One region of the Acidovorax sp. FG48 genome, then DNA from elsewhere that is predicted to be linked to it. Evidence: predicted binding sites of a transcription regulator. Region 1 holds the regulator's gene; each other region holds the start of a gene.
The links. The regulator sigma-54, encoded in region 1, starts transcription at its own class of promoters, with help from an activator protein. The targets are predictions, from matches to a motif close to TGGCANGNAANCTGCTTT.
Positions count from the first base shown of each region.

Region 2: the regulator sigma-54 is predicted to act here: its motif matches at 3,440-3,457, upstream of ACODSU_RS02715 (6-hydroxynicotinate reductase).
Region 3: the regulator sigma-54 is predicted to act here: its motif matches at 2,332-2,349, upstream of ACODSU_RS00935 (pilin).
Region 4: the regulator sigma-54 is predicted to act here: its motif matches at 3,469-3,486, upstream of ACODSU_RS03120 (BMP family protein).

Region 1 is NZ_JBMDJH010000016.1:16,806-24,583, reverse strand. It holds gene ACODSU_RS19075 (THUMP domain-containing class I SAM-dependent RNA methyltransferase) at 1-1,120, opposite strand, end outside; gene ACODSU_RS19070 (acyl-CoA thioesterase) at 1,117-1,599, opposite strand; gene ACODSU_RS19065 (RNA polymerase factor sigma-54) at 1,680-3,278, opposite strand; gene lptB (LPS export ABC transporter ATP-binding protein) at 3,278-4,039, opposite strand; gene lptA (lipopolysaccharide transport periplasmic protein LptA) at 4,096-4,755, opposite strand; gene ACODSU_RS19050 (thiol:disulfide interchange protein DsbA/DsbL) at 4,863-5,519, opposite strand; gene ACODSU_RS19045 (SPOR domain-containing protein) at 5,612-6,268, opposite strand; gene argS (arginine--tRNA ligase) at 6,284-7,778, opposite strand, start outside.
Region 2 is NZ_JBMDJH010000001.1:584,057-591,834, forward strand. It holds gene ACODSU_RS02690 (outer membrane lipoprotein) at 1-19, shown strand, start outside; gene ACODSU_RS02695 (amidohydrolase family protein) at 114-1,301, opposite strand; gene ACODSU_RS02700 (TetR/AcrR family transcriptional regulator) at 1,379-2,101, opposite strand; gene ACODSU_RS02705 (ferredoxin--NADP reductase) at 2,154-2,930, opposite strand; gene fdxA (ferredoxin FdxA) at 2,997-3,326, opposite strand; gene ACODSU_RS02715 (6-hydroxynicotinate reductase) at 3,502-5,121, shown strand; gene ACODSU_RS02720 (UPF0280 family protein) at 5,134-6,054, shown strand; gene ACODSU_RS02725 (amino acid synthesis family protein) at 6,076-6,717, shown strand; gene ACODSU_RS02730 (amino acid synthesis family protein) at 6,773-7,357, shown strand; gene ACODSU_RS02735 (ABC transporter substrate-binding protein) at 7,438-7,778, shown strand, end outside.
Region 3 is NZ_JBMDJH010000001.1:200,288-208,065, forward strand. It holds gene ACODSU_RS00925 (hypothetical protein) at 1-39, opposite strand, end outside; gene ACODSU_RS00930 (O-antigen ligase family protein) at 36-1,748, opposite strand; gene ACODSU_RS00935 (pilin) at 1,810-2,295, opposite strand; gene ACODSU_RS00940 (MBL fold metallo-hydrolase) at 2,615-3,403, opposite strand; gene ACODSU_RS00945 (CHASE2 domain-containing protein) at 3,414-5,678, opposite strand; gene ACODSU_RS00950 (FHA domain-containing protein) at 5,751-6,401, opposite strand; gene ACODSU_RS00955 (Stp1/IreP family PP2C-type Ser/Thr phosphatase) at 6,443-7,231, opposite strand; gene ACODSU_RS00960 (CHASE2 domain-containing serine/threonine-protein kinase) at 7,249-7,778, opposite strand, start outside.
Region 4 is NZ_JBMDJH010000002.1:31,122-38,899, reverse strand. It holds gene ACODSU_RS03140 (tripartite tricarboxylate transporter substrate binding protein BugE) at 1-114, opposite strand, end outside; gene ACODSU_RS03135 (LysR family transcriptional regulator) at 373-1,347, shown strand; gene ACODSU_RS03130 (threo-3-hydroxy-L-aspartate ammonia-lyase) at 1,549-2,523, shown strand; gene upp (uracil phosphoribosyltransferase) at 2,607-3,236, shown strand; gene ACODSU_RS03120 (BMP family protein) at 3,536-4,546, shown strand; gene ACODSU_RS03115 (5'-methylthioadenosine/S-adenosylhomocysteine nucleosidase) at 4,722-5,633, shown strand; gene ACODSU_RS03110 (ABC transporter ATP-binding protein) at 5,634-7,190, shown strand; gene ACODSU_RS03105 (ABC transporter permease) at 7,211-7,778, shown strand, end outside.

The sequences.
Region 1 (7,778 bases):
GCATCCAGGCCGTCCAGCCGCTGTAGTTCTTCTTCCAGTGCGTGGCCAGCTGGCTGAAGAACTCGCCGCCGTCTTCGGTCTGCGCCTCTTCGCGGCCCACAGCCAGGCCCTGGGCGCGGTCGGCGGCGCGCTCGCTGGCGTTGCGGCCGGCGGTACCGGCTGCAGCAATGCGCTCGCCATAGGGTGGATTGAGCAGCATCACGCCGGGCTGGTCGCAGGGCGGCATGCGCTGAAGGGCGTCGCCCCCGCGCAGCTGCACGGCCTGGGCCACGCCCGCGCGCTCGGCGTTGCGCTGCGCAAAATCAACCATACGGAAGGCCACATCACTGCCAAATATGGGTACAGCGCTAGTACATATTGCGCCTTCAGCTTCGTTTTTGATAGCACCCCAGACATGTGCCTGGAACGGCAGCAGCTTTTCAAACGCAAAGCGCCGCAGCATGCCTGCGGGGATGCGGCAGGCGATCTGCGCGGCCTCGACCACGATGGTGCCGCTGCCGCAGCAAGGGTCGTACAGGGGCTGGGGGTTGTCGCCGTGCGGGTCCCACCCGCTGGCGGCGATCATGGCGGCAGCCAGGGTTTCCTTGAGCGGCGCGTCGCCCTTGTCCTCGCGCCAGCCGCGCTTGAACAACGGCTCGCCCGAGGTGTCGATGTAGATCGTGGCTTCGTCGGTGGTCAGGTGCAGGTGGATGCGCACGTCGGGCCACTGGGTGTTCACATCGGGGCGCACGCCGCTCTTGTGGCGGAAGCGGTCGGCCACGGCATCTTTCACCTTGAGGCCTGCGAAGTTCAGGCTCTGCAGCGGGCTGTGCTGGGCCGTCACTTCGACCTTGAAGGTCTGGCGCGTGGTGAACCAGATCTCCCAAGCCACATCGCTGGCCATGTTGTAGAGGTCGTTTTCAGAACGGTAAGGACGGTGCGCCAGCTGCACCAGCACGCGCTGGGCCAGGCGGCTGTGCAGGTTGAGCTGCATGGCCTGGCGCCACGAGGCGCGCAGCAGCACGCCGCCCCGCCCCACCAGCAGGTCTTGCCCCGTGAGGCCTGTGATGCCATGCACCTCGTCGGCCAGAAAGCCCTCGACGCCCGCGGCGCAAGGGAGGAAAAGTTGGAGTTGGTTCATGTCGATGGGGAGGATACGCGCTCGGGCACGGCGGGGGAACCGGGCGCCCCCGCGCGGGCCAGCAGCAGCTGGCGGATGGAGTCGGGGATAGGGGCGACCTTGCGGCTGGCCTTGCCGATGAAAACGATGCCGATCTTGCCGCGCGCTACTTCGCGGCCCGAGGCTTTTTCGGTCATGCAGAACACCAGGTCGAAGCCGTAGCGGTTGAAGTCCGCAGGCGCCATCTCCACGCGCATGGTTTCGCCGTGGAAGCCTTCGGACTTGTACTGCGCCACGATGTCGCCCACCACGATGGACAGGCCGCCCACATCGGCCTCCGGGTATCCCAGCGACTGGAAAAAGCGCACGCGCGCCTCAGACACCAGGCTGAGCAGTTGCGCGTTGTCCAGGTGCCCGCCCTGGTTCACGTGGCTGATGTAGATCTGCAGTTCGGTGGCAAAGCCGAAGTGCGGGGGAAGGTCAAAGACGATGCGGGCCATGGTGGGCTGCGGTGGGTAATGCGGAAACAACAGAAAAGACTACGGCGGCGCTGGCGGGCAGAGCGCCACCTGCCGCGCGTCTACAAAGCCTTGCGCAGATTCGCTGGCGCGATCTTGAGCGCCTCGCGGTACTTGGCCACCGTGCGGCGTGCGCATTCGATGCCCTGCTCCTTGAGCATCTCGGCAATCTGGCTGTCGGACAGCGGCTTGGCCGGGTTCTCCGCCGACACGAACTGCTTGATCAACGCGCGCACCGCCGTACTGGAGGCGTTGCCGCCCGTTTCGGTGCCCAGGCCGGAGCCAAAGAAGTACTTCAGCTCGTAGGTGCCAATCGGCGTGGCCATGTACTTGGCGGTGGTGACGCGGCTGATGGTGGACTCGTGCAGGCCCAGTTCGTCGGCAATGTCGCGCAGCACCAGCGGGCGCATGGCCAGTTCGCCGTGGGTGAAAAAGTTCTTTTGCCGCTCAACGATGGCGCGCGAGACGCGCAGGATGGTGTCAAAGCGCTGCTGGATGTTCTTGATGAACCAGCGCGCCTCCTGCAAGCGCTGCTGCATGCCCTGGTGGCCTTCGCCGCCCTTGTGGCCGCGCAGGGCGCCTGCGTAGATGTCGTGCACGCGCAGGCGGGGCATCACGTCGGGGTTGAGCTGCACGATGAAGTTCTGCTGGCCACTGCCATTGGCGCGACCGGCTTTGCGCACGATGACGTCGGGCACGATGATGTTGCGCTCCACGTCGGCAAACTTGCGGCCGGGGCGCGGTTCCAGGCGGGCGATGAGTGCCATGGCAGCGCGGGTGCGCTCTTCTCCAGCCACGCCACCTTCGCTGCACAGCTGCGTCAGGCGGCGGATGTCGCGGCGGGCCAGCATCTCCAGCGGCTGCTGGCAGATGCGCAGAGCGGTCTGCACGGTCTCGGGGTCGGCGTCGCTGTCTTCGTCGGCCGCCAACGCCGCGAGCTGCAGCGTCAGGCATTCGGACAGATTGCGCGCGCCCACGCCCACAGGTTCCAGGCTTTGCAGCAGGCGCTGGGCCACCGTGAAGCGGTGCACCAGCTCTTCGATCTGTTCCAGGTCGTCGGGCCCGGCGAGGCTGATGGCGAGTTCTTCCAGCGGCTCTTCGAGGTAGCCGTCGTCGTTCAGCGATTCGATGAGGAAACGCAGCGCGGCCGTGTCCACTTCGGACAGGCGCAGCGACAGCGCCTGGCGGTGCAAAAAGGCCGTCAGCGATTCGTGCGAGCGGGCCAGCTCGGTGGCATCGGCCTCGTCGCCTTCCGCGTCGTTGCGGGTGCGTGCCGGGGCGTCGCCGCCCCACTCGGCATCGTTGGGCGCCATCTCGACGGTGCCGTCGCCGCTCCAGTCGGGTTCGTCCGAGCCCCCACCGGAGATTTCAGCATCGTTTTGGCTTTCAGTGCTGGTGCTGCTTACGCTGGAAGCTCCTGAAAACATAGCATCATCGGCGCTGTAGTCGTCGGCCTGTGCCGGCGTGTCGGCGGCTTCCAGGCCAAATTCCTCGCGCGGGGCTTCGTCGGCATTGCGTTCGAGGAACGGGTTTTCGTCGAGCATCTGCTCGACTTCCTGCGACAGTTCGAGCGTGGACAACTGCAGCAGCCGGATGGACTGCTGGAGCTGGGGGGTCAATGCGAGATGCTGCGAGACGCGCAGCGACAGTCCAGGCTTCATCACATGCGGAAGTGTTCGCCCAGGTACACCCGTCGCACTTCTGCGTTGTCCACGATCTCGGAGGGCGTGCCCTGCGCCAGCACGCGGCCGTCGCTGATGATGAAGGCGTGGTCGCAGATGCCCAGCGTCTCGCGCACGTTGTGGTCGGTGATGAGCACACCAATACCGCGTGCCTTGAGGAAGCCAATGATGCGCTGGATCTCGATCACTGCGATGGGGTCGATGCCCGCAAAGGGCTCGTCCAGCAGGATGAAACGCGGCTGGGTGGCCAAGGCACGGGCAATCTCGACGCGGCGGCGCTCGCCGCCCGACAGCGCCAGGGCAGGTGAAGCCCTCAGGTGGTCCACGCGCAGCTCTTGCAGCAGGGCCGTCAGGCGCTCTTCGATGGCATCGCGCGACAGCGGCTGGCCGTCATCGGCGCGCTGCAGTTCCAGCACGGCGCGCACGTTTTCTTCGACGGTGAGCTTGCGGAAGATGGAGGCTTCTTGCGGCAGGTACGACAGCCCCAGGCGCGACCGGCGATGGATGGGCATGTGGGCCACGGACTGGCCGTCGATACGGATGTCACCCGCATCGCTGCGTACCAAGCCCACGATCATGTAGAACGAAGTGGTCTTGCCCGCGCCATTGGGGCCCAGCAAACCCACGACTTCGCCTTTTTGCACCTCCAGGGACACGTCCTTGACGACCTTGCGGCTGCCATAGGACTTGGCCAGGTGCTGCACCTCCAGGCGGCTGCCCGACTGCGAATCAGGCCCCAGACGGCTGTTCGCAGGGGTCGCCGGGGTCTCGGGACCAGTACTCACCACGGGCCCGCTCACTTGGCGCCACCGCCAAGGGTGTTGCTGGGGCGCAGCGCCGGTGCGGGCGACTCGGGCGCCTTGGCGGGGGCTGCTGCGCCAGGCGGCGGGTCCTTGGGTGCCAGCACGGCACGCACACGGCCACCGGGCGCAGGGGTGTCGCCGACCGCAGCCGAAGACGCAGGCGCCTTCTGGCCATCGACGGTGAACACGTCGGTGAGGTTGTTGTAGACGATCACGGCGCCGGTGATCTCATCGTTCAGCACCGACCCACGGTAGCGGCGCAGTTCGGCGCGGGTGATGAAGCGCACGTTGTCGGCCTTGCCGTCGTATTCGATGACTTCGCTTTCGCCTTCGATGAACTCGTCCGGCGCCCCCGCCACGGTGTCGCGCTTCTGGCGGAAGAACGCTCGTTTGCCTGCCTCGGCCGTGACCACGCCGTACTGGTAGCCGTCAGCGTCCTGGCGCACATCCAGCCGCGCGCCGCGCAGCACGATGGTGCCCTTGGTCATCACCACGCGGCCCGAGAACACGCTGGTCTGCTTGAGTTCATCGTGCCGCAAGGCGTCGGCCTCGATGTTCATGGGCTTGGCACGGTCTGCCTTTTCGGCATGTGCCATGCCCGCAAGGCCGGTCAGGGCTGCGAGCACAAGGAAGGGGAGTAGGCGGTGGGTCATAGGGCACGAATCTTGCAATGATTGTAGCCATCCGATGGTACCCACCCCGAAAAAAAGCCCGCATCCGCGGGCCTTTCGGACAACTTGCCGACAGGGTCGGCAGATCGTCAGGCTTTGCGTGCCGTGGCCGCCAGGTATTCGACCACCTGCAACACGGTCTGCATGCTGCCGGCCATCGTGCCGTCGGTGTAGTACTTGCCCGCCACACCCATGGAAGGCACGCCCTCAACACCGTACGAATCTTGCAGCTGCGAGGCGCGACGCACCTGGTTGGCCACGCTGAAGGAGCCGTAGACCTCCTTGAACTTGGCCGCATCCACGCCCTGCTGGGTCACCCAGGCCAGGATTTCGTCGTCCTTGGCGAGCTTGGCCTTTTCCACGTGGATGGCACGGAAGACCTTGGCGTGCAGGGCTTCGAGCTTGCCCATGCCTTCAAGCGTATAGAACAGCTTTTGCTGGGGCACGAAGCTGGCGTTGAATGCCACGGGCACACGGCGGATGGAGAGGTCCTTGGGCGCGGCCTTGACCCAGGCGTCCAGCGTGGGCTCGAAGGCGTTGCAGTGGGGGCAGCTGTACCAGAAGAACTCGATCACATCGACCTTGCCAGCGGGGGCGTCTGGGGCGACGGGCTTGTCCAGCCGCTTGAAGTCCTTGCCCTCCTTGAACTGGCGGGCTTGCGCCATGGCAGGGTTGGCCACTGGCAGCGTCAGGGCAGAAGCGGCAACCGCCGAGGCGGCGGACAAAGAAAACTCACGGCGTTTCATGACAAAGACTCTCCTGGTTCAGGTATGCGGGATGTGAGACATCCCTTTACAAAAAGTTCAGCCCTGGCGGTGGCGCCGTTTTTGCAAGCGCTTCAGCGCTGCACGCGCACGAGCGCCGATTCCAGCCCGGCGCCGTCGAGTTTCTCTTTGAGCACCTCGGCATCGTCCCGTTTGGTGAAGGGGCCGATGCGCACCCGGAACACCGCCCGGCCATTTTGCTCACGCTCGCTCACCCGGGCCTCCCAGCCCAGCATGGCCAGCTTGGCGCGCTGGGCGTCGGCGTCGGCCTGGGTGCGGAAGGCACCAGCCTGCACAAAGTAGTCAAACGGGTCCACGCTGCCCTTGGCGGCTGCCTTGGCCACGGCCAAGTCGCCCAGCGGGTCTGCGCCCGGCTTGCTCTCTGCCTTGGCCTCGGCTTTGGCGTCTGGCTTGCTCGCGGCAGGCTTGGCGGCCGATGCGGCGGCGCGCACCTCGGGCGCCGGTGCCGATGCAGGGGCTGACGCAGCCGCGGCCACCGGGGGCGCCGCGGGGCGGGCCGGGTTCTTGCCATACAGCGGCGAGTTCGGGTCCCAGTTCTTGTTCTTCTGGGACTCCGCAGCGTCCATGTCCGCGCCGCGGCCGTTGCCCTTGTTCAGGAACGGCACCGGCACCTTGGTCACGTACACGGCCACGGCCAGCGCCGCGCCCAGGCCCACGATGACCCCGACGATGAAGCCGACAATGGTCCCGCCCGTCTGTTGCTTTTTCATATTGGTAGTAACTGCTTACATTCTGGCCGGGGCCGACACGCCCAGCACCGCCAGGCCATTGTGCAATACCTGGGCGGTGGCAGCGACCAGCGCCAGGCGCGCCTTCTTCACCACCTCGTCGTCCACCAGGATGCGCTCGGCATCGTAATAGCTGTGGTAGCTGGCGGCCAGATCGCGCAGGTAAAAGGTCACATCGTGCGGCGCCTCGCCCTCGGCAGCGGCCGTGAGCATCTCGGGGTACTTGGCCAGTTGCAGCATCAGGGCCTGGGCCTGGGGGCCTTCAAGTGGAGAAAGATCGGCAGCACTGAGGTCCAGCAAATCGCACACGTTGGCTAGGGACGAATCGCTGACCTGCCCACCGACTTCATTCAGCGCATCCGCATTGGATAGCTTTTCAAGCTGCCCACCAGTCACTTCCGGGGTGTCACCACGGGCATGAGCCAAAGCAGCGCGCAGCACCGACTGGATGCGCGCATGCGCGTACTGCACGTAGTACACCGGGTTGTCGTTGTTCTGCGCCACAGCCAGGTCTACGTCAAAGGTGTACTCGGTGTCGGGCTTGCGGCTGAGCAGGAAGAAACGCACCGCGTCCTTGCTGGTCCACTCGATCAAATCACGCAGCGTGACATAGCTGCCCGCCCGCTTGCTGATCTTGACCTCTTCACCGCCCTTGACCACGCGCACCATCGTGTGCAGCACGTAGTCGGGGTAGCCCTTGGGGATGCCCACATCGGCCGCCTGCAGGCCGGCGCGCACGCGGGCGATGGTGCCATGGTGGTCCGTGCCCTGGATGTTGACGACCTTGGTGAAGCCACGCTCCCACTTGGCGATGTGGTACGCCACGTCGGGCACAAAGTAGGTGTAGGTGCCGTCCTGCTTGCGCATGACGCGGTCCTTGTCATCGCCGTAGTCGGTGCTCTTGAGCCACAGCGCGCCGTCCTGCTCGTAGGTTTTGCCGTTGGCGATGAGCTTGTTCACCGTGGCCTCGACGCGGCCGCTGGTGTACAGGCTGGACTCCAGGTAGTACTCGTCGAACTGGAGGTTGAACGCCTGCAGGTCCTTGTCCTGCTCGTTGCGCAGGTAGGCCACCGCAAATTGGCGGATGTTGTCATAGTCGTCCACGTCGCCATTGGCGGTGAACTCGCGGTCATCGGCCTTCACGGTGGCCTTGGCCTTGAAGGCCTCGGCAATGTCGGCGATGTAGTCGCCGTTGTAGAAGTTCTTGGCCAGCGGGTTCTCGCTGTCGGTGGGCCAGCACTCGTCGCCGGGCTTAAAGCCTTTGGCGCGCAGCTGCGTGCTTTTGGTCAGGGTGTCGATCTGCACGCCCGCGTCGTTGTAATAGAACTCGCGGTGCACCTTCCAGCCCTGGGTGCTGAACAGATTGCAAATCGCATCGCCCAGCGCGGCCTGACGGCCGTGGCCCACATGCAGCGGGCCCGTGGGGTTGGCCGACACGAACTCGACCAGCACCTGCTGGCCGTTGCTGGCCTGATAGCCGAAACGTTCACCG
Region 2 (7,778 bases), on a different contig from region 1:
GGTGTCGGACACCTACTGAGCCCGTCAGTCGCTTCCCCTTAAAACAAAAGCCCGCATTTGCGGGCTTTTGTTTTTGTCGCTGTCGCTGTCGCTGTTGGTGGCTGGTTAGCGGGTTACAGCACCACCGGGATTTCGGTCGCAGGCGGCGTGTTGCGGCTGCGGCCGCAGCGCACCAGGCCGTCGATCATCACCATGCCGATGCCCGGGATGTCGCCCAGCTGCACGCTCTCCAGCAGCGTGGCGCCAGCGGTGTGCTGCGCCCGGTCCATGAACACAAAGTCGGCCGCGCGGCCCACTTCGATCAGGCCGCAGTTGAGGTTGCGGATGCGCGCCGTGTTGCCCGTGGCAAAGCAGAACACCAGCTCGGCGGGGATGTCGGCAAAGCTCGATATCAGCGCAATCATGCGCAGCATGCCCAGGGGCTGCACGCCCGATCCCGCCGGGCCGTCGGTGCCCAAAATCACGCGGTGCGGGCACTTGAGTTCGATGGCCGCCCGCGCGGCCTGGATGGCGATTTTCTCGTTGCCGTTGTGCACCAGCTCGATCGCGCGGGACGACTTCTCGCACAGCTCGCACACATGCTTCCAGGGCAGCGAGGTGTGGCCGCCGTTGATGTGGCCGATCACGTCGGCATCAGCCTCCAGCACCACGTCCTTGTCGATCAGGCCCGAGCCCGGGATGGACGGGCCGCCCGTATGGATGGTGCTCTGGATGCCGTGCTTGCGCGCCCAGGCCACCATCTGCTGGGCTTCGTAGCCCGCCTTGACGGAGCCCAGGCCCACTTCACCCAGCAGGGTCACGCCGGCGTCGGCGAGGTCCTTGAAGTCCTGCTCGGTCATGCCTTTCTCGATCACCGGGGCGCCTGCAATCACCTTCACGCCGCCGGGGCGGAAGTTGTCGAACGAGCGCTGCGCGGTGATGGCCAGCGCCTTCAGGCCCACGATGTCCTTGGGCCGGCCGGGCAGGTGCACTTCACCGGCCGAGACCATGGTGGTCACGCCGCCGTTCATGGTCGAGTCGATCCAGCCGATCTGGTTCTGGCGCGGCGTCCAGTCGCCAAACACCGGATGCACGTGGCTGTCGATCAGGCCCGGCGCCACACAGGTCTGGCGTGCGTCGATCACGGTGTTGGCGTGGTCGGTATCGCAGTCCTTGTAGCGGCCCACGGCCACGATGAGGCCGTCATTCACCACGATGGTGTCGGCGTCGAGGATGGGGTGGTCCAGGTCGCCCGACAACAAAAGACCGATGTTCTGGATGACGACCTTGCCCGATTTGCCGCCTGCTGCTGCTTCTGCCATGGATTCTCCTCGTGGGGTGGTGGGCGGGGCGCCAGGCGGCACTCCGCAGGGAAAAATCTCTTGTTGATCTTGTCGATTCAGGCCGTAGCTGCCGCCTTGCCCTTGGGCAGGTGGGGGCCGGGTGCCACGGTGCGCAGCACGCTGTCGATGACAAACGATTCCCAGTGCGCCAGCGCGTCGGGCGTCTCCAGGTCTTCGCCCAGAAAGGCCGACAGCGTGTGCCGGTTGGACATGTAGAAGTAGCCCGTGGCGGCGATCAGCAGGTACACATCGCGCGCCGACACGTCCTTGCGGAACAGCCCTTGCGCCTGGCCGCTGTCGAGCACGCGGCGGATCACCTCGATGGCGGGTGACGAGTATTCGCGGGCGCGCATCGACTTGGAGATGTGCTTGCCCTTGTGCAGGTTCTCGGTGTTGAGCAGCGTGATGAACTCGGGGTTCTTGCGGTAGTAGCCCACCACAAAGCGGATCACCGCCTGCAGCGCCTCGACCGGCTTGGCGGTGTCCAGGTCCAGTTTGGATTCCGCGTCGTTCATGCGCCGGTAGGTTTCCTCCAGCACCTCGATGAACAGGCCTTCCTTGCTGCCGAAGTAGTAATAGATCATCCGGTCGAAGGACTTGGCCGCCTTGGAGATCTTCTCCACGCTGCCGCCTTCGTAGCCGTAGCGGGCGAACACCTTGGTCGCCGCCTTCAGGATGTTGTCGCGCGTGGTCTGCGCGGCCTGCTCGCGCACGCCCGTCTTGCGGGCAGAGGCTGCGCGGGGGGACGCGGTCCGGGTCTTGGTGGGAGTGGCAGACATGGCGGGTCCTGGTGGATGAGGCGGGCCCCCCGGTAAGGGGGCCGCCGGGGGATCACTGCTCTGCGAACGCGCGCTCGATCACGAAGTCGCCGGGCTTCGTGGTGTTGCCTTCCTTGAAGCCACGCTCTTCCATCATGTGCTTGAGGTCGCGCAGCATTTCGGGGCTGCCGCAGATCATCACGCGATCTTCGGTGGGGTTGAGTGCGGGCAGGCCTAGGTCGCGCGCCAGCTGGCCGTTCTCGATGATCGTGGTGACCCGGCCCTGGTGCTTGAAGGCCTCGCGCGTCACGGTGGGGTAGTACTTGAGCTGCTTGCTGACCATCTCGCCCAGGAACTCGTGCTTGGGCAATTCTTCGGTGATGTAGTCGTGGTAGGCCAGCTCCTTCACCTCGCGCACGCCATGCACCAGGATGACCTCTTCGAACTTCTCGTACGTCTCGGGGTCGCGGATCAGGCTCAGGAACGGGGCCACGCCCGTGCCGGTGGAGAGCATGTATAGGCGCTTGGCGGGCAGCAGGTAGTCGATCAGCAGGGTGCCTGTGGGCTTCTTGCCGACCACGATGGTGTCGCCCACCTTGATGTGCTGCAGGCGCGAGGTCAGCGGGCCGTCGGGCACCTTGATGGAGAGGAACTCCAGGTGCTCTTCGTAGTTGGGGCTCACGATGCTGTAGGCGCGCAGCAGGGGTTTGCCGTTTTCGCCACGCAGGCCAATCATCGTGAAATGCCCGTTGGAAAAGCGCAGCGCGGTGTCACGCGTGGTGGTGAAGGAGAAAAGGCGGTCCGTCCAGTGGTGGACCGTCAGGACGCGTTCGTCAAGAAAGGCGCTCATGGTGCGTTAGATGGAAAAGTTGGAAGCAAATAAGGAATTTGGCTGAAGAGCAGGGCCCCATGCGCTCTACAGCGCAATGTTCAGGCCTGAAAGCTTGTGGCTCACAACCCTCCATTGTTCCGCATCTGGCAAAGCCGCTTTTCTTTTGGTGATTGCGGGGAGCGTGGGCGCCAGCTTTTTGTTGAACTGCAGAAAGATTTCCATGACTTCGGGCAGGTCGTCTTCGGCATAGATGGCGTTGGCCGGGCACTCCGGAATGCACACCGCGCAGTCGATGCACTCGTCTGGGTCAATGACCAGATATTCCGGCCCCTCCTTGAAGCAATCGACCGGGCACACATCGACGCAGTCGGTGTACTTGCACCGAATGCATGCGTCCGTCACAACGTGCGTCATTTTGGGGCTCCTCGTGCACCGTTTTTGGGGGTGCGAAAACACCATTGCAGAGTCTTGTTGATTCCGCTACATTGACACGAAATGTAGTGTTCACAACATTTAAGTTAAGTGAATGCTACACAAAATGCAATGCGCGTACAAGCACTTGCAACAATGCAATGAATGGGTCGCCACGATGACTGAACACACCAAGACCGATGGGCTGCCGGGTATGGATGCGCCAGAGTTGCCGCAGGTGCTGGAGCGCGCCCGGCCGCGCAATGAGCGCATGAACGCCGCCAAGGTCGAGTGCAATGCGTGTCCGGTGCTGTGCCAGATTTCCGAAGGCCGCGCAGGCGCTTGCGACCGCTACGCCAACCAGGCGGGCGTGCTGGTGCGGCTGGACCCGGTGGTGTTGCTGCGCAAGACGCTGGAGGCGGGCGAGGCCACGCTGGTGCCCTTTGCGGGCCGCGCCGAGGCTGCAGAAGGTGGAGGGACGGAGGTGGCTCCTGAACCCGCATGGAACGGCGACCTGCTGCTGTCGGAAGAAGTGTTCGTGACGGGCGTGGGCTCGTCCACCACCTACCCGGACTACAAGCCTGCGCCCTTCATCGTGGGCTCCCAAACCGATGGCGTGGACATGGTGACTGTGGTGACTGAGGGCATCTTCAGCTACTGCAGCTTCAAGGTGAAGATCGACACCGACCGCTTCCTCGGATCCGAACAGGCCAACGTGCGTTGCAAGGGCGAGGTGGTGGGTCATGTGACCACGGCCGAATACGGCTCGCAGATGCTGTCGCTGGGTGGCGTGCACCATCTCACGGGTGGCACCAAGAAGGAAGGCCGCATCACCGCCGAGATGATGCAGGCCCTGGGCAACAAGCAGGCGGTGGAGTTCACCATCGACGGTGGCTCGCAGCTCATCATCCAGGCGGGCCGTGCGCCCATCGTCAACGGTGTGGCCGAGCAGCGCATGCGCGTGGGCTGCGGCTCAGCGGCGATTGGCATCTTTGCGCGCCAGTTCTTTGGCCATGCGGACGAGGTGGTGGTGGTGGACGACCACATCACCGGCGTGCTCACCGAGCACCAGGCGGGCCGTTGCCTGGACATGAAGCCCTCGGGCATCCAGATGCGCGGGCGCAAGTCCACGCCGGGCCGCTACTTTCAGGTGGCCAACCCGGGCACCGGCTGGGGCGGCACCGACATTGCCGACCCGCTGTCCATCATTGAGGGCTGGGACGAATCAGTCGCCTGGCCGGGGCTGCGCCTGTTGATGACCTCCACCACCGGGGAGCATGCGTCCTGGTACGTGCTGGACGCGCAACTCCACCCGGTGGAGGCCGAGATGCCCACCGAAGTGCGCCGCATCGTGGACCGCATCGGCGAAAACTGCGAGCCCTCGCTCGCCTCCGTGCTGTTCCTCGGCGGTGCAGGCGGCAGCCTGCGCGCAGGCGTCACCGAGAACCCGGTGCTGCTCACCCGCTCCATCAAGAACGCTCTGGTCAATGTGACCTGTGGCGGTGCCCCCGCCTATGTGTGGCCGGGCGGCGGTATCACTGTGATGGCCGACGTGCTGCGCATGCCGGACAACAGCTTTGGCACCGTGCCCACGCCCGCCATCGTGGCGCCCATCGAGTTCAGCATGCGCCGTGCGGACTACGAAGCGCTGGGCGGCCACACCGAGCAGATCCGCAGCCTGCGCGAAGTGCTGGAGCGCGGCGCGTGGCACAACGACGGTGCTCCGCAGGCGCGCGTGTGGCAAACCTTGCCCGCGGCCAACCCGTGGCCGCTGGGTCGTCCTCCCCTGCTGGGCTAAGTGAGCCGTGCTGTGAACGCTTGCCGCAATCTCCTGTCCGATGGCCGCTGGCATTTCCAGCATGGCCCAATGGACCTCATCCTCCAGGCCGAAGGGGCGTGCGACGCCGTGGCCCTGGCGCACGAGCGTGCGTGGCAGCGTTTTGAAGGGCTGCTGAAGGAGCTGGTGAATGAACTTCCCGGCTTGCGGGCGCCGGTGGGTGCGCACTGCGCGTTGCAGGGCGGGGTGGCGCGCCGCATGTGGGCCGCCTGCAGCCCTTATCGCGCAGGTTTCATCACATCGATGGCGGCGGTGGCGGGCGCGGTGGCGCAGGAGATTCTGACCTGCTACGAACAGCCGGGCATAGACCGCGCCTGGGTCAACAACGGCGGCGACATTGCGCTGCACCTGGCGCCCGGCCAGTCGGTCACGGTGGGGGTGTACGCTGACATTGCTGCGCTGAATGCTGCACAGTTGCGCAACGGCCTGGTGCTGGATGGGCAGATCCGCATCGACAGCGCCATGCCGGTGCGCGGTGTGGCCACCAGTGGCTGGCGCGGGCGCAGCCAGTCGCTCGGCATTGCCGACAGCGTGACGGTGCTGGCGCGCACGGCGGCGCAGGCCGATGCGGCAGCAACCATCGTGGCCAACGCGGTGGATGTGGCCGATGCGCGGATTGTGCGCAGGCCCGCGTGGCAGGTGAGGGACGCCAGTGACCTGGGTGCCATCCCTGTCACCGTGGATGTCCCTGTCTTACCCAAAGAGCTGGTGGGCCGGGCCTTGCACCAGGGGCTGCAAAAAGCGCAAGAATTGCAGTCCAGCGGCCTGCTGTGGTTTGCGCTGCTGGCGTGCCAGGGGCAGTTCGTGGCGACCTCGGCGCCCCAGGCGCTGGCGGATGCGGTATGGCCCCGGGATCCGGCGGTGGAATCGGAAGTTGGTTCAGTATTTGCTTAACGAAATGCACAGGTCTCCAGAATGATCCAGATACGACGCGTTTTCACCCATCTTGAGGAAATCCGGCACGAATTCGGGCCGGTGGCCGACGTGCCGCTGCTGCGCGGCGCCATCGGCGCGGTGCTGACAAACCCCTTTGCGGGGCGGTACGAGCCCGACATCCTCCCCATGATGGACGCGCTGCAGGACGTGGGGCTGGACATGGCCCAGCGCCTCCTGAGGGCCATGGCGGTGCCTGCCGAGCGCATCGAGACCTATGGCAAAGGCGCCATCGTGGGCGCGGCGGGTGAGCTGGAACACGGTGCGCTGTGGCATGTGCCCGGCGGCTACGCCATGCGCGAACTGTTGGGCTGGAAGGGCGACCGCAACGCCTATGCCAAGGGCCAGGCCGAAGAGAAGACCGGGCAGCCGGCGAATGCGCTGTCCATCGTGCCCTCCACCAAGAAAGTGGGCGGCCCCGGTGCAGCGCTGGATGTGCCGCTCACCCACATCAACGCCAGCTACGTACGCAGCCATTTCGACGCGATCGAAGTGCGTGTTCCGGGCGCGCCATCCGCTGATGAGATCGTGTTCATACTTGCCATGACCACGGGCCCGCGCATCCACGCCCGCGTCGGAGGGCTCAAGGCGGCAGACATCAGCCAGTGGAACGGCCTGCGCTGAGCCGCCCGCCGACCCGCACACCATCGAACAAGACAAGATCCCAAGGAGCCAAAAAATGCCAGCCAAGATTCGAAAGATCATCGTCCAGACCGACGAGGTCCGCGTGGAAATGGGGCGTGACGTTCAGCCCCCGGTGCGCAAGGCGCTGGCCATGGCCGTGATCGAGAACCCCTTTGCCGGACGTTATGTGGAAAACCTCGACGAACTCATCGCCATCGGCGAAGAGCTGGGCGGCCTTCTGGGCGCGCGCTGCGTGCAGGCCCTGGGCATTGAACCCGGCCAGGCCCAGAGCTACGGCAAGGCCGCCATCGTGGGCGAGGCGGGCGAGCTGGAACATGCCGCCGCCATCCTGCATCCCAAGCTGGGTGCACCCTTGCGTGTGGCGGTCGAGAAGGGCGCCGCTCTGGTGCCATCCAGCAAGAAAATGGGCGGCCTGGGCGCCGCCATCGACGTTCCCCTGGGCCACAAGGATGCCGCCTATGTGCGCAGCCATTTCGACGCCATGGAAGCCCGTGTTGCCGATGCCCCGCGGGCCAATGAAATCGTGGTGGCCGTTGTCGTGACGGACAGCGGGCGGCCGTTGCCACGTGTCGGCGGCCTCACGGCCTCTGAAATCAAGGGTGTTGACGGCCTGCGCTGAGCACGGCGCGCGCACAACACACACCTGTCCTGTCTTACCCCCGTTCGATCTCTCTCCAACCATCCTTCAGGAGTCTCCCCATGACGATGCGACGAAACCTCATGCGTGCCACGGCTGCGGCTGCATTGGCCCTTACCCTGGCCCCTGTGTTTGCACAGGGCGTGATCAAGATTGGCGAGGTCAACAGCTACAAGGCACAACCTGCTTTCCTGGAGCCCTACAAGAAGGGCATGGAGCTGGCGGTCGATGAGATCAACGCTGCGGGCGGCGTCAATGGCAAGAAGATCGAACTGATCACGCGCGACGACAATGCCAACCCCGGCGACGCCGTTCGCGTGGCCGAAGAGCTGGTGTCGCGCGAGAAGGTCGATGTGCTGGCGGGCACCTTCCTGTCGAACACCGGCCTGGCGGTGGCCGACTT
Region 3 (7,778 bases), on a different contig from region 1:
ATAAAAAGAAGCCTGCCAGCGGTTTTTGACTGCAATCATTCAGCACCCCCATACTCCTGAATCTCCTTACGCAATAACTCTATTCTGCGCAATGCTACATCTTTGGCGTGCTTTCCGTAAAAGGATTCCAGGATTTTTAATGCCGAATCTGCAGAGTATTTAGAGCCTTCTGCAACGCCATGCAGTCCCGATGCAACTGCATAGCCGCGCAAAGCAGCCTCATAGGGATTGCGGAAAGCTGCCTTCCGGTATTCTTCAATTTCTTTCGAATTCATTGTTGCAAAGTCATTTTGCCTCACCATGAAGATCAAGGCTTGTAGATTAGTCAACAACAGAGGTTGCGGATAAGAATAGCCTGGAGGAAACGTACCTGCACGGGCCGCCTCAAACCTTGCAACTTGGAGAGAGTAAGCTAGCCTGTAATAGTCCACAACCACGACGCCACCAAGGGCAAAAAAGCTTAAAACAACTAGTGATGTAACTATTTTTTTTATATTAGCCTTTACCTCACCCGTACCGCGCCCTTCACTCTGCAAGTCCGACCCCTGCTCCATTAATTTAAAGCTGGCGAAGCCCAGGATATACATAAAAAGCAACAGACTATTTAAGTACGCATGCGGGTATTCAGTATTGCAAGCAACAGCAAATGGTATCACCGCAAGAACTACGAATTGATTATCCTGAATCCAGCTATTTTTAATCAATTGAATTGTAAAATACCCAATCACTAACACGAAGATAATGGCGACGGGCACTCCAAAAAGAAGTGCCATATCCAACGCGATGCTATGCGACCAAAAACTGACCAATACGGGAATTGCGTTAGCGGCCTGCTGCACCTGCACCTGCACGATTTGTCCAGGCCCGTAGCCCCACCAAGGTTGCTGCAGCACCCCGTCTACAAAACCCAGCATCAGAGAAGTTCGCGAGCCCATGGCCAGACGACTCGTACGGATCACTCCCAATTCCAGCGCGGACGAAATGGTCGGCAGTGCCCAGAAAAGTGAAAAAACCGCGGCAAGCAGGACACCATAGAACACCATGGAACGACGGCATCCTCTGCAAAAATACACTGAAAAACCCAGAATCAGCACAGCAGACAATAAGCCTGCTCGTGATTGCGTTAGGGCCACGCCCAATCCCAGAAAGCTCACCAACAGAGCCGTAGCCCAATGGGTCAGAACGCCGCGCTGATTCAGACAAAATGCCGCCGCAATGCCTACTGCCGTATGCAATGCCATGCGATTGGCTTGCGCAAAATTTCCCGAAGGGCGCACATTCTCAGGCAACTGAATCACCCAGAAACCCAAGCCGTCGAGGTGCAGCCACTGATACAGAGCTTCAGCGACGCTGAATATGCCCGACGCGAGTAATAACAAGCATAAGACCTCGATGCCACGACTGCGATGCAGCGCCGCCGAAATACGGCCTTGCTCTAAAGCAACGAAGGCCCCTACGGCATATAGACTGACTAAGGCTACGTCACCCAAAAACACCTCAGGATTGAACAGCAAATGTCCGCTGGCAACAAATGGCAGCGCCAACAAAAACCAACTCAGATAATCTTGAGGGCTACCAACCTGCCGTAAGTTTTTTCGAGATTGCAACGCACATGCAACTACCACGAAAAGTAAGCTGACAGCTGCCCAACCCTCTGACTGGAACTTAAGCCAAGGGTAATATAGATCGCTAGCGTGCCAACTGACAAATGCACAGAGCAGGGCAAAGGCCCAAAGTAGTTGCGGCATAGAAAACAGAAGCCCAAATGAAAAACGGCGGTAAAACCGCCGTTTTTTTGTCCGCCCGGTATTAACCGCGGCAAGAAGAAGGCAAATACTTGGCGCTCACAGTAGTACCGTCCGCAGTGTTACCACAACGCCATTTGTACACCTTCTTGCGCACATCGCCGTTACCGAAAACAGTCGTGTCGTCCAGCATAGGCGCCAAAGACACGATCTTCGAGTCAACAACAGCAGCGATGTTTTGAACAGTAACCCGCACAATGCCAGCGTTTGTTACATGCAATTCGTCAACATACTTTGTTTCTGCGCTGGCACCGATTGGGCAGCCCCACTTTTCGTCATCTGCAGCTGGCAGAGCTGCAGCGGTGGTGCCTTCGATCAGTTCTTGGACGCTGGTGCGGCAGCCCGACAACGCCAAAGTGGGCTCAGACATCTTGGCTCGGATGGTGTAGTCCTGGTACGCAGGCAGAGCCACAGCAGCCAAAATACCGATGATCGCAACCACGATCATCAGTTCGATCAGGGTAAAACCCTTTTGGATAGAACGCTTCATGAAGAACTCCTAAAAAAATTGCAGATGCGAGGTGGATATGCAATTGCTGTGCCTGGTGCCCAAACAAGCACTATTTCGGACTTGAGCAGCCAAAGGCCGTAGCAACAGGCGAGAACTCCTCCACGCCTTGTACAGGTGCATCGGAAGTCAAGCCGATTTTCGATGCGTTCCCCAGGAAAACGCCTCCTTCGCGTCTAGGTGATGCAAAAAGCTTCCATCCCCCACCTAGACCGCCCGAATTCACACAGTCAACGACCCAAGACTTTTCATAGTTTTACATTTTTGTCGTTCAGTATTGTCAGAACGGCGCGCAACGGAATCAAATCTCCAGCGTCTGCCCGGCAGCCAGCCACCGAATGTCATGGGGGCCATGACGCTCGATGGCGGTGCATTCAAGCTGTCGGATCTCGTTCATGATGAGCGATGTCTCAGAAGGCTTCGTGTGCGTAATGTAGATAGGATAGCGCTGTGTTACCGGGACGTTAGCCAGTTCCTGCGCCAAGGTGGCAGGGGACAGATGAAGACTGCGGCAGGCTAGGTCGCTTTCGCGATCGCTGAAAGCCGTCTCTATCACCAAGCAAACCACTGACAATAGGTTGACGCGAGTCCAAAAGGCAGGATTGCGTTCAGTATCGCCGCTGAACACCCACCAGCCAGTATCGCCTTGCACCGCAAACCCCACGGCAGGGACGGTATGGTGGGCTGGCAGCACCTCGATCTGCACACCTGCGATGCTCAGTAAATCACCGCATACAAAAGCTTGATACTGCAGAAATGGGGATGCAGCAGACGGTATCGCACTGAAATCCGGCCAGATAACGTTATTGAAGACATGCGTCTGCAGCGCAGAGATGGTGGCAGCCAGGGCATGCACTTGCACCGGGTGCCGGCGCTGTGACGACACCGCGTCGAGCATCAGGGGCAGCGCGGCGATGTGGTCCAGGTGGGAATGGGTCAGGAGTACATGGTCAATCTTGCCCATCTCTTCCAGCGTCAGGTCGCCCACGCCGGTGCCGGCATCAATCAAGATGCTGTCACCAATCAAGAACGATGTCGTGCGACAGTCCTTGGCGATAGCGCCGGAACACCCCAGCACGCGAACCTTCATGTAGAGCCTTCTACTTGGTGTCGAAAATGGTGGCGCTGTCCCAGTCAGGATTGAAAGGCAACCCACGCAGGCCTTCGACCCGTGCAGCATACAACTCATAAAGAGTGCAACGAGGTCTGAGGCCTCGCAACTGCGCCATCAGCTTGTCGCATTGTGCCCATTCCTGGGCCGCATAGGCTCGCAGAAAACCCTCCCATACCACCAGTTCTTCGGCGAGTTCGGCGGGTAGCTGATCCCGGGGCGCTAGAGGCTGGTAAATCGGTACGGCCTGCGCCTTGCCCTTGACACGAACGCGATCCATGGCCTGCCAAACAAACTGAGGGGCAAGCTGCATGGCGGATTCACTCACCACAATCGACGTGCCGTAGTGTTTGGACAGCCCCTCCAGGCGCGAGCCCAGGTTGACCGCATCCCCGATGACCGTGTAGCTGCGCCGGATGTCCGAGCCCATATCGCCCACGCACATGACACCGGTATTGAGCCCAATGCCCACTCCGATCTCGGGCAGGCCGCGCTGTCGATGATTGGCGTTGATTTGCCCAATGGCCTGCGACATTTCCAGGGCCGCAGTCACCGCCAACTGCGCGTGGTCTGGTGTAGCCACAGGAGCCCCCCAAAACGCCATGACGCAGTCGCCCATGTATTTATCGATGGTGCCACGGTGGCTGCGGATGATATGGGTGAGCTTGCTGAACACTTCATTCAACAACCCCTGCAGTTGCAAAGGCTCCATCCGCTCAGACATGGCGGTGAAGCCGCGCATGTCGCAGAACATCACCGTCAGCTCCCGGTTCGTGGCCTGCATGCTGTAGTGCTCCGGCTGCTTGACCATTTCGGCCACCAACTCTGGAGGCACATAGGCGCTGAACAGCGCTGCGAGTTCGCGCTTGGACCGGCTCTCCACAAAATAGCCGTATGCCATGTTGAGCGCGAAGGCCAGCATGGACATCACCACCGCCGTCGCCAGCGGCAACGCCAAACCCTGGGCGATGTACATCCACAGGTTCAGCCCCACAAGCGCAGAAACCACGCCGGCGCTCAGCAAGACCGCCGACGATGCAGACAAGAGCGGCAATGCCACCGCTAAAAGTAGCCCTGCGCAGAGGAGCTGCAGCACATCGAACCCGGCGGCATAGTCGGGCCGGACGATGCTTTTGCCATCCAGGAATGCCGACAACACGTTGGCATGGGTTTCTACGCCAGGGTAGGTTCTGCCCACTGGCGTCACACGCAAATCGAGCAAGCCAGGCGCGGTGGACCCGACCAGCACCAATTGATCCTTGAGCTGGCCCGGTGGGAGCACGCCATCCAGAACGTCCGACGCTGAGATGTACCGAAAGGAGCCCCCTTTGGCATCTCCCGGTCCCCGATAAGGAATGAGGGTGGCCAGTTGCTGGTCTACAGGGAGTGCCAGCGTGCGACCGTCCTGGCGCAACACGATGCTTTGCAGCAAATCATGCGTCCCAACGGGTGTGGGGTTCACAAAGCCCGGATGGATTTCTGGCAACCCGATGGCTGTGCGGAACATGGCCAGCGCCAACGACTCGTAATACTGCCCTTGGTACTCGGCCAACAACGGCAAGGAGCGAACGACCCCGTCCTCGTCCGTGATGGAGTTGAAGAACCCCGCAGCAGGCGCCGCGCGGGTCAGCGCCTCGATATTACTGCTATAACCGCGCCAGGTGGTTGCTCCCAGCGGCAGGCCCCGTAAGCGCTCCAACGGGAGCGCAGGGTCCGGCAGCATGCCTTTCGTGATGCCATCGCGGTCTTCGCCCGACAGGTAGTAACCCAGCACCACGGGCTGCCCACGCAAGGACTGCGCAAAAAGCGCGTCATAGTCCAGCGACGGTGCCAGTCTTTTCAGTTGCTCCTGGAAGGCCGGCTGGCTGCGCAAAGGGCCTTGGGCCAGCTCTTGCAACGTAGAGAGACCTGAACTCTCGTCGGCCTCAGCAAACAGAACGTCAAACCCGATCACCGACACTTGCTGGCGCTCAAACAGTTCGCGCACCAGCGCGGCCATTTTGTCCCTGCGCCAGGGCCATTGGCCCACACGCCCCAGACTTTTCTCGTCGATATCGACGATGACGATGCGCTCGTCGAGCGTTCGAGGCATGGTCACCCGCAGGCGGGTGTCGTAGATGATGTTGTCCAGTCTCTCCAACACCTGCAGGTGGAGCACATCGGCCACATGCAACAGTGCAAAAACCAGCGGTATCAGCGTGACTGCAATGCGCCGCCAGCGTCGGCGGAACAGGTGCGACAGGGACTGCAGCATGGGTCCGCACGCAAGGAGATAAGGTTCAGGTCAGCAGAGGCCCGCAGTCACGACGCGGGCCCATGCCAGAGGTCAAGTCTGTTCGAACTGCATCTCGGTGCCGGCCAGTTCCAGGCGATCGCCGTGCTTGAGAGGAACGGGCGAAGCACCAATGGCCGCACCGTTGAGCAGGGGCATTTCAGGCCCCTCCACGTGAGCCAAGACAAAACCTTGGTGCCGCTTGGTGATGGACGCCACGGCCACGCCCGGCTTGCCAATGGTGGTCACGACCTTTTGCAAGGACACCTCGCGCCCCGCTGCAGCGCCCGACATGACACGAATCACCGCAGAAATCGGAGCGGGCGCAGGTGCGGCTGGCGCGGGCCTGGCGGCGGCCACTGCAGGCGGCACCATGCCGGGCTTGAAGATCATGGTCTTCTCGAAATTCTGGCCTTCGGCATCCTGCAAAAAGCGGATCTTGTACTTGCCCACCTCGACCGTGTCGCCATTGCGCAGCTCCTGGCGCTTGACGGCCTTGGCATTCACGTAGGTGCCGTTCGTGCTGCCCAAATCCTCAATCTCCACATCGTGTCCCACCATGTGGAGCACCGCATGTTCACCGCTCACCGCGAGGTTGTCGATCACGATGTCGTTGTATGGGCGCCGACCCAGCGTAGTCCGCTCCTTGGTCAGCTGCACTTCCTTGATAACAACGCCGTCGATTGAAACGATCATTCTCGGCATGATCCACTCCTGATGTGATGAATTGTTGTAGTTCGGGCCACTCAAGAGGCCCCTAGCAATCGGGACATGAGGCCACGCTTCTTGCCTCCTGCGGCAGCCTGCACCAGCAGCACGCTCACGTTATCACGACCACCGTTGGCATTGGCGGTGTCAATGAGCAGTGTCGCTTTTTCTTCCAAAGGCATGGGCGCCCGTACCAGCTCCGCCAGATCCGAATCGGATACCATGTCGGTGAGCCCATCGGAACACAGCAGGAACAGGTCATTCGGCGCCACCTGGAACTCGTTGACTTCCATCAGCACATTGGGCTCCACACCCAGGGCACGGGTCACCAGATTGCGATTGGAAGACAGGGCCGCCTGCTGCGCCGTCAGCAGACCTGCATCGACCTGCTCCTGCAACCAGGAATGGTCCCGCGTGATCTGCTGCAAAGCACCATCGCGCAGGCGGTAGCAGCGCGAATCGCCGATATGACCCAGGATCAGGCGGCTGCCGTGGAACACCGCCACCACCAGCGTCGTACCCATGCCCGCGTACTGCGGATTGGAGAGCGACGCACCCAAAATGGCGTGGTTGGCATTCTCGACACAGATTTCCAGCGCCCGGCGCACGTCCGTGGACTGAGGACTTGCACCTGCTTGGGCCAGCCAGCGGGCCATCTCAGTACGGATGAAGGTGGTGGCCATGCCGCTGGCCACCTCCCCCGCGTTGTAGCCGCCCATGCCATCGGCCAATATCGCGACCTGCGCATCGCGGTCAACGGCGACCGCGTCTTCGTTGTTGGAACGCACGCGGCCCTTATCGGTCCGCGCAGTGAATTCGTAGGTCATGGATGTGGAGGCGTGCGTCATGGGGCGCCCGAAATCGGCGGGGCTGCCGCACCCCGCACGGCGGGGGGCTCCATCACGGTTTCCTGAAAATCCGCCATTTCTTGCCCTGTTGCATCGCGGTCCGCATCATAGACGACTGCCTCAGGGCTGGATTGCGCGTCGCCCGCCAGGGCCTGCCGCAGGTCCGCCGCAAACTGCCGCCCGGTCTGATAGCGTGCCTCAGGGCGCTTTTGCAACGACAGCGCCACCACCTTGGCCACAGCCGCTGAAAGTTCAGGGCGCAGCTGTCGCACATCGGGTGCCTCCACGCTCGCAATCTTGTGCATCAGTTCGGTCATGGACGCACCCCGCAGCGGCAGTGTGCCCGTCAGCAACTGAAAGAGGGTGATACCCAGCGAATAAAGATCCGAACGCCCGTCGACCTTCTTTCCGGCCAATTGCTCCGGGGACATGAAGCTGGGCGTCCCCAGAACGAGCCCCGTACGGGTCTTGCTCGAATCCGTGATGCGCGCAATGCCGAAGTCCGTCACCTTCACCGCGTCGGTGC
Region 4 (7,778 bases), on a different contig from region 1:
CTTGCTCGGGTAGTTGTCTGCAGCCTGCGCTGCCGGGGCTGCCACCAGCAGGGCGGAGGCAGCTGCGGCGCACAGTGTGGACACAACGGTCCGCCGTGCCAGAAACGAAGTCATTGTGGACATGGGTAGCGCTTTCGTGAATGGATGGATGGGTCTGGATCAGCGGGAAGGGCACGGTGCGCAGGGCCACCGGGCATGCCTGCTACTGACATCGACTATAGGAATTTCAGACTCTCTGCAGGTCGCGGTATTCTTCGAAAGGTATAAGCCTTGTCGATAGCTCCGACGGGATAGCAACCATCGCAGTGGCGAGTCACGCTGCTGCCGGATCTCTATCGCTTCTCCTTATTTGCCAGTCTGGACAGGAGCCCCATGGCCCTCTCAACCCCACCCACCGATTCCGACAACCTGGACGACCCCGCGCCCCCGCAAGGGCAGGTGCTCTATGCCCGCCTGGCCCGCCACGCGCGCCTGCGCCAGTTGCAGCTGCTGGTGGCGCTGCAGCAGTGCGGCTCCGTCCTGCAGGCCGCCGCTTCACTGCACATGAGCCAGTCCGCCGCCACGCAGGCGCTGGCAGAGATGGAGCGCATCCTGGGCGTGCGCCTCTTCGAGCGCCATGCGCGGGGCATCCGGCCCACGCTGGCGGGCCAGACGCTGGTAGACACAGCCCGCGGAGTGCTCGCCGCGCTGGAGGAAGCGGCAGAGTCGCTGGCCGCCATCCGGCGCGGCGCTGCCGCTGCACTGCGCCTGGGCGCCACACCCGCGGCCACGCAGGCCATCCTGTCGCCCTTGCTCGCAGAGTTCTACAAAACCCAGCCCCGGGTGCACATCGACGTCCAGGAGGACTCAAGCCAACGGCTGCTGCCGCTCTTGCTCAACGGCGGGCTCGACGCGGTGTTCTGCCGCGAGCCGGTGCTGCTGCCAGCGTCGTACGTTTTCAAGCCGCTGCAGCCCGATGAGCCGGTGATCATGGCCAGCACCCGCCATCCCCTGGCCAAGCGCCGGGGCATCGCGCTCTCGGCGCTCAAGGATTCACGCTGGGTGCTGCCCACCGCCACCATCGCCGTACGCGAGATCTTCGAGCGTGAAGTGCTGGCGGCCCTGCCCGATGCGCTGCAGTTCCCGGTGTCGACCGTCTCGCTCCCCGTGTTCGCCAGCCTGCTGAACCAGCCCGATGCCGTGGCGCTGGTCCCCCAGAGCATTGCGCCCGTGCTGCCGTCGGGCGCGCAGCTGTGCCAGCTGGATGTGCAGCTGAGCAGCCCCCTCCCCCCGTTGGGCGTGGTGCACCGGCGCGAGCAAATACCCGCCATGCTGATCCGGATGCTCAAAAGCTGGCGCAACAAGTAGCGCGATGGCCAAGCCCCACACATGCCGTGCCGTTACCTACCGTCGCTGGCAGGGCTGCGCAGCTCTGCCATCACTACGCATTTGATAGCAAATATCACCCAACCATCAAGCGGTAGCGGCCATTCTTATGCCAACAATCTACTTGACGGGCTATCATGTACCCACCAGGGGCAGGCTGCGCCCCGCAGCGAGGACACCGCTATGACCGAGCACACCGCTCCCCCACCCACCTACGACGATGTGGCCGCTGCCGCGCACCGGCTCAAGGGCATGGCGCACCGCACGCCCGTGCTGCGCTCTAGCACTGCCGACGAGCGGCTGGGCGCCCAGCTGTTCTTCAAGTGCGAAAACCTGCAGCGCACCGGCGCCTTCAAGTTTCGGGGCGCGTTCAACACCCTGGCCCAGTTCACCGACGAGCAGCGCGAACGCGGCGTGCTCGCCTTCTCGGCCGGTAACCACGCCCAGGCCATTGCGCTGTCGGCCCGGCTGCTGGACATGCCCGCCGCCATCGTCATGCCCGAGGACGCCCCCGCCTCCAAGATGGCCGCCACGCGCGACTACGGTGCCCAGGTCGTCACCTACAACCGCTACACCGAAGACCGCGAGGCCATCAGCCGCCGCCTGGCGCTGGAGCGCGGCATGACGCTGGTGCCCCCGTTCGACCACCCCCATGTCATTGCCGGCCAGGGCACCGCGGCCAAAGAGCTTTTTGAAGAAGTGCCCGACCTGGACTACTTGTTCGTCTGCGTCGGCGGCGGTGGCCTGTTGGCCGGCAGCCTGCTCGCCGCCGAGGCGCTCGCACCGCAATGCCGGGTGGTAGGGGTGGAGCCCGCAGCGGGCAACGACGGCCAGCAGTCGTTCAAAGCCGGGCATGTGGTGCAGATCCCCACGCCCCACACCATTGCCGACGGCGCACAAACCCAGGCGCTGGGCCAGCTCACCTATCCCATCATCCAGCGTCTGGCCGACGACATGGTCACCGCCACCGACGAGCAACTGGTCGAATCCCTGCGCTTTTTTGCCGAGCGCATGAAAATCGTGGTCGAGCCCACAGGCGCCCTGGCCTTCGCAGGGGCCCAGCACGGCAACGTGGACATCCACGGAGCGCGCGTCGGCATCCTCATCAGCGGCGGCAACGTCGATTTGTCGCGGCTGGCACGGTTTCTGGCAGACTAACCCCCACTTTTTTACTCACCGCGCGGCAGAGCGCACCTGTGTTTCAGCGCAAAGGCCTCTGCCCTTCTCCTTTCAGGTTCCCCATGAGCAACGTCACCGTCATCACCCACCCCCTCGTCCAGCACAAGCTCACGCTGATGCGCAAGAAAGACGCCAGCACCAACAGCTTTCGCCGCCTGCTGGGCGAGCTGTCCACGCTGATGGCGTACGAAGTGACCCGCGACATGCCGCTGCAGGATGTGCAGATCGAAACCCCTCTGGAGACCATGACCGGCAAGATGATCGACGGCAAGAAGCTGGTGCTGGTCTCCATCCTGCGGGCGGGCAACGGCTTTCTGGACGGCATGCTCAACGTGGTGCCCGGCGCCCGTGTGGGCCACATCGGCCTGTACCGCGACCCGGCCACGCTGCAGCCCGTGGAGTACTACTTCAAGATGCCGTCCGAAATGGACGAGCGCGACATCATCGTGGTGGACCCGATGCTCGCCACCGGCAACTCGGCCGCAGCCTGCGTGGACCGCCTCAAGAAGCTCAACCCCCGCTCCATCAAGTTCGTCTGCCTGCTGGCCGCCCCCGAAGGTGTGGCCACGCTGCAAAAGGCCCACCCCGACGTGCCGATCTTCACCGCCGCCATCGACCGCGAGCTGAACGACCACGGCTACATCCTGCCGGGCCTGGGCGATGCAGGCGACCGCATTTTTGGCACCAAATAAGCGCACAACGTCAGCGCCCGTGCACCAGCCACCGCAGGGCTTGCAGCCCAGCGGTGGCTTTTTTTCGTCACCGGGCCTCTCTGCGTTACGTAACAGCCCATTGCGGGCCCTACCCTGGTGGGGTGCCGCAGGCGGATTTTCGGAAGCTCTGCACGCACGCACCATTTTTTTACCAACTGGTGGCTTTCCTCTGGCAGACTTGCCGCTGGTTTGCAGTTACACCGCCACCGACTGGCGCGCTCCTTGCTTGGTAGCAGCACACCCAACCTCCTTGTTTGCTTGTCTGAAGGAACCCCACCATGACCACTCGCCGCATCTTCACCGGACGCCTGCTCTGCACCTCCATGGCCCTCTCAGCCGCCATGGCGATGGCGCCCTCTCTGGCCTTCGCGCAGTCCAAGCTCAAGGTCGCGGCGATCTACACGGTGCCTTTTGAACAGCAATGGGTCAGCCGCATCCACAAGGCCCTCAAGGCCGCCGAAGCACGCGGCGAGATCGAATACAAGGCCAGCGAAAACGTGAGCAACGCCGACTACGAGCGCGTGATGCGCGAGTACGCCACCGGCGGCAACCAGCTCATCGTGGGCGAAGCCTTTGCGGTAGAAGCCGCCGCCCGCAAGGTGGCCAAAGACTTCCCCAAGACATCCTTCCTGCTGGGCTCCTCCGGCAAGCCGCAGGCGCCCAACTTCAGCGTGTTCGACAACTACATCCAGGAGCCCGCCTACCTCAGCGGCATGGTGGCTGGCGGCATGACCAAGACCAACAAGATCGGCATGGTCGGCGGCTTCCCCATCCCCGAGGTCAACCGCCTGATGCACGCCTTCATGGCGGGCGCCAAGGAGACCAATCCCAAGGTCGAGTTCACCATCACCTTCATCAACAGCTGGTTCGACCCCCCCAAGGCCAAGGAAGCCACCTTCGCCATGATCGATAAGGGCGCCGACGTGCTCTACGCCGAGCGCTTTGGGGTGAGCGATGCCGCCAAGGAAAAAGGCAAGCTCGCCATCGGCAACGTGATCAACACGCAAGAGCAGTACCCCGACACCGTGGTCGCATCGGCCCTGTGGCACATGGAGCCCAGCATCGACCGCGCACTCAAGCTGGTCAAGGAAGGCAAGTTCACCGCCGAGGACTACGGCCCATTTTCGATGATGAAACACAAGGGCTCCGAACTCGCGCCCCTGGGCACGTTCGAGAAGAAGGTGCCTGTCGACATCGTCGCCAAGGTCAAGGCCAAGGAGGCCGACATCCTGGCTGGCAAGTTCACCGTGAAGGTGGATGACAGCCAGCCCAAATCGACGGCCAAGTAAGCACGGCGTGCGGCGGGCGCCCTGCCCGCTTGCCCTCTCTCTATTGCGTGAACAGGCCACCCTCACCACGCGGTGGCCTGTTTGTTAGACACTCCCGCAATGAACCGCTGACAAGGCCCTCATGACCTCACTTCCCGTCGCAAAAGCCTCGCTGGCGACACGCTGTTCACGTCTTATGGGCGCTCTGGCACTGGCCGCCATGGTCTCAGGCTGCGCTGCCCCCGCGCCCGGCAAGACGGCAGTGCGGCTGGACGACACGCCCCGCATCGCCGTCATCTCTGCTTTCGCCCCCGAGCTGACCGTGCTGCTGCCCCAGGTGCAGCAGCACACCAAGCACAGCGTCAATGGCGTGGAGTTCACCACCGGCACGCTCGAAGGCAAGCCTGTGGTGGTTTTCCTCTCCGGCATCAGCATGACCAACGCGGCCATGAACACGCAACTGGTGCTGGACCGTTTCAACGTGAGCCATGTGGTCTTCAGCGGCATTGCCGGTGGCGTGAACCCCAGCTTGCACATTGGCGACGTGACCGTGCCCGCGCAGTGGGGCCAGTACATGGAATGGCTGATGGCGCGCGAAGACCAGCCCGGCCAGTACAGCGCCCCCGCCTGGATGAAAAGCGAGCTGACGATGCCCGCCTTCGGCATGATGCACCCACGCCCGGTGGAAGTGCGCTCGGCAGCCCAGCCCAAGCTCTCCAAAAAGTTCTGGTTTGAAGCTGACCCCAAGATGTTGGCCACCGCCCGCAGCCTGCAGAACGTGGGCCTGGAACACTGCTTGGCTGCCACCTGCCTCAAGCAGCGCCCGCAGCTGGTGGTGGGCGGCAACGGCGTGTCGGGCCAGGCGTTTGTGGACAACAAGGCCTTCCGCGAATACGCCTTCAAGACCTTCGAGGCCAACGTGCTCGACATGGAAACCGCTGCGACCGCCATGGTGGCGCACAGCAATGGCGTGCCGTACATCGCTTTCCGATCGCTGAGCGATCTGGCCGGGGGCGGCGAGGGCGAGAACGAAATGGGCACCTTCATGGGCTTGGCCGCAGCCAATTCGGCCAAGGTGCTGCGAGCGTTTTTGGCCAACTGGAAATAAATGACAGACACCACGGCGCCCGTCCTGCGCCTGTCGGGCATCACCAAGCGCTTCGGCAAGCTCGTCGCCAACGACGCCATCAGCCTGACGCTGGCGCGCGGCGAGGTGCTGGCCCTGCTGGGCGAAAACGGCGCGGGCAAGTCCACGCTGATGTCGATTCTGTTCGGGCACTACGTGGCAGACGAAGGCAGCATCGAAGTCTTCGGCCAGCCCCTGCCGCCCGGCCAGCCGCGCGCGGCGCTGGCGGCGGGCATTGGCATGGTGCACCAGCATTTCACGCTGGCCGACAACCTCACGGTGCTCGATAACGTGCTGCTGGGCACCGAGCCGCTGTGGCAGCCCTTCTCACGCCGCAGCGAGGCGCGCGCCAAGCTGCTGGCCGTGTCGCAGCAGTTTGGGCTGCCTGTCAGCCCCGATGCCAAGGTGGGCAGCCTGTCCGTGGGCGAGCGCCAGCGGGTCGAGATTCTCAAGGCCTTGTACCGGGGCGCCCGCATCCTCATCCTGGACGAGCCCACCGCCGTGCTCACCCCGCAGGAGAGCGAGGCGCTGTTCGACACCCTGGCGCAGATGGTGGCGCAGGGCCTGTCCATCATCTTCATCAGCCACAAGCTGGGCGAGGTGCTGCGCGTATCGCACCGCGTGGCCGTGCTGCGCCAGGGCCAACTGGTGGCCGAGGCGCCTGCACAAGGCACCACGCAGGGGCAGTTGGCGCAGTGGATGGTGGGCCACGCCATCGAGGCCGCCAAGCGCCGCCCCGCCCAGAACGTGGGCGCGCCCATCTGCACCCTGGCCAACGTGAGCACCGCCGCCACCGGGCGCGACCGGCTGAACGATGTATCCCTCACCCTGCGCGCAGGCGAGATCGTGGCGATTGCGGGCGTGAGCGGCAACGGCCAGGTGGCGCTGGCCGATGTGCTGTGCGGCGTGCGCAACGCCACCACCGGCCAGGTCACGCTACGCGGCGCGGCGCTGCAAGCCAGGCCCGCATGGCTGGTCAGCCAGGGCGTGGCCCGCATCCCCGAAGACCGCCACGCCGTGGGCGTGGTGGGTGACCTGTCGGTGTGGGAGAACGCGGTGTCAGAGCGCCTGCGCGGCCCCTGGTTTGCACACCCGTGGTTCCGGGCCTTTTGGGTCAAACGCCGCGCCGCGCGCCAGCACGCACAGCGTGTGGCCGAGACCTTTGACGTGCGTGGCGGCGGGCCGGACACCCCCGCCCGGTCGCTGTCGGGCGGCAACATGCAGAAGCTCATCCTGGGCCGGGCGCTGATGCCGCCACAGGACGCAGCGGGTAACTCGGCCACAGCGCCCCAGCTCATCGTCGCGCACCAGCCCACCTGGGGGCTGGACATTGGCGCGGTGATGTTTGTGCAGCAGCAGCTCATCAATGCACGGGATGCGGGAGCCGCCGTACTGCTGATTTCTGACGACTTGGACGAAGTGCTGGCACTGGGCGACCGCGTGGCGGTGATGCATGACGGGGACCTGAGCGAGGTCCGGCCTGCAGAAGACTGGACGCGCGAAGCCATCGGCCTTGCCATGGCCGGTGCAACTCACTGAGCGACAAAAAAGAAAAATCCATGAGACTCGAAAAACGCAACCACACCTCCCCCGCCGCCTACGTGCTGGCGCCGGTGGGCACCGTGGTGTTCACATTGATCGTCAGCGCCCTGCTGGTGCTCTGGGCCGGTGCGCCCGTGGGCCAAACCTATGCCCTGCTGCTGCAAGGCGCGTTCGGCTCGGTGTTTGCGCTGACCGAAACCCTCACCCGCGCAACGCCGCTGATCCTGACCGGGCTGGCGGCCGCCGTGGCCTTCCGCGCCCGGCTGTTCAACATTGGCGCCGAAGGGCAGCTCTACGCCGGGGCTCTGGCCGCCGTGGCCGTGGGGGGCATGCATGGCGGAACGGGGCTGGAATGGTCGCCCTACGTGCTCTTCCCCCTGATGATGCTGGCGGCCGCGCTCGCGGGTGCCGCGCTGCTGCTGGGCCCGGCGTTGATGAAGGCCCGGCTGGGGGTGGACGAGGTGGTCACCACGCTGCTGCTCAACTTCATCATGCTGCTGCTGGTGTCGGCGCTGCTGGATGGGCCGATGAAAGACCCGCTCTCCATGGGCTGGCCGCAGAGCGTGGCGCTGCAGGGTGACCTGG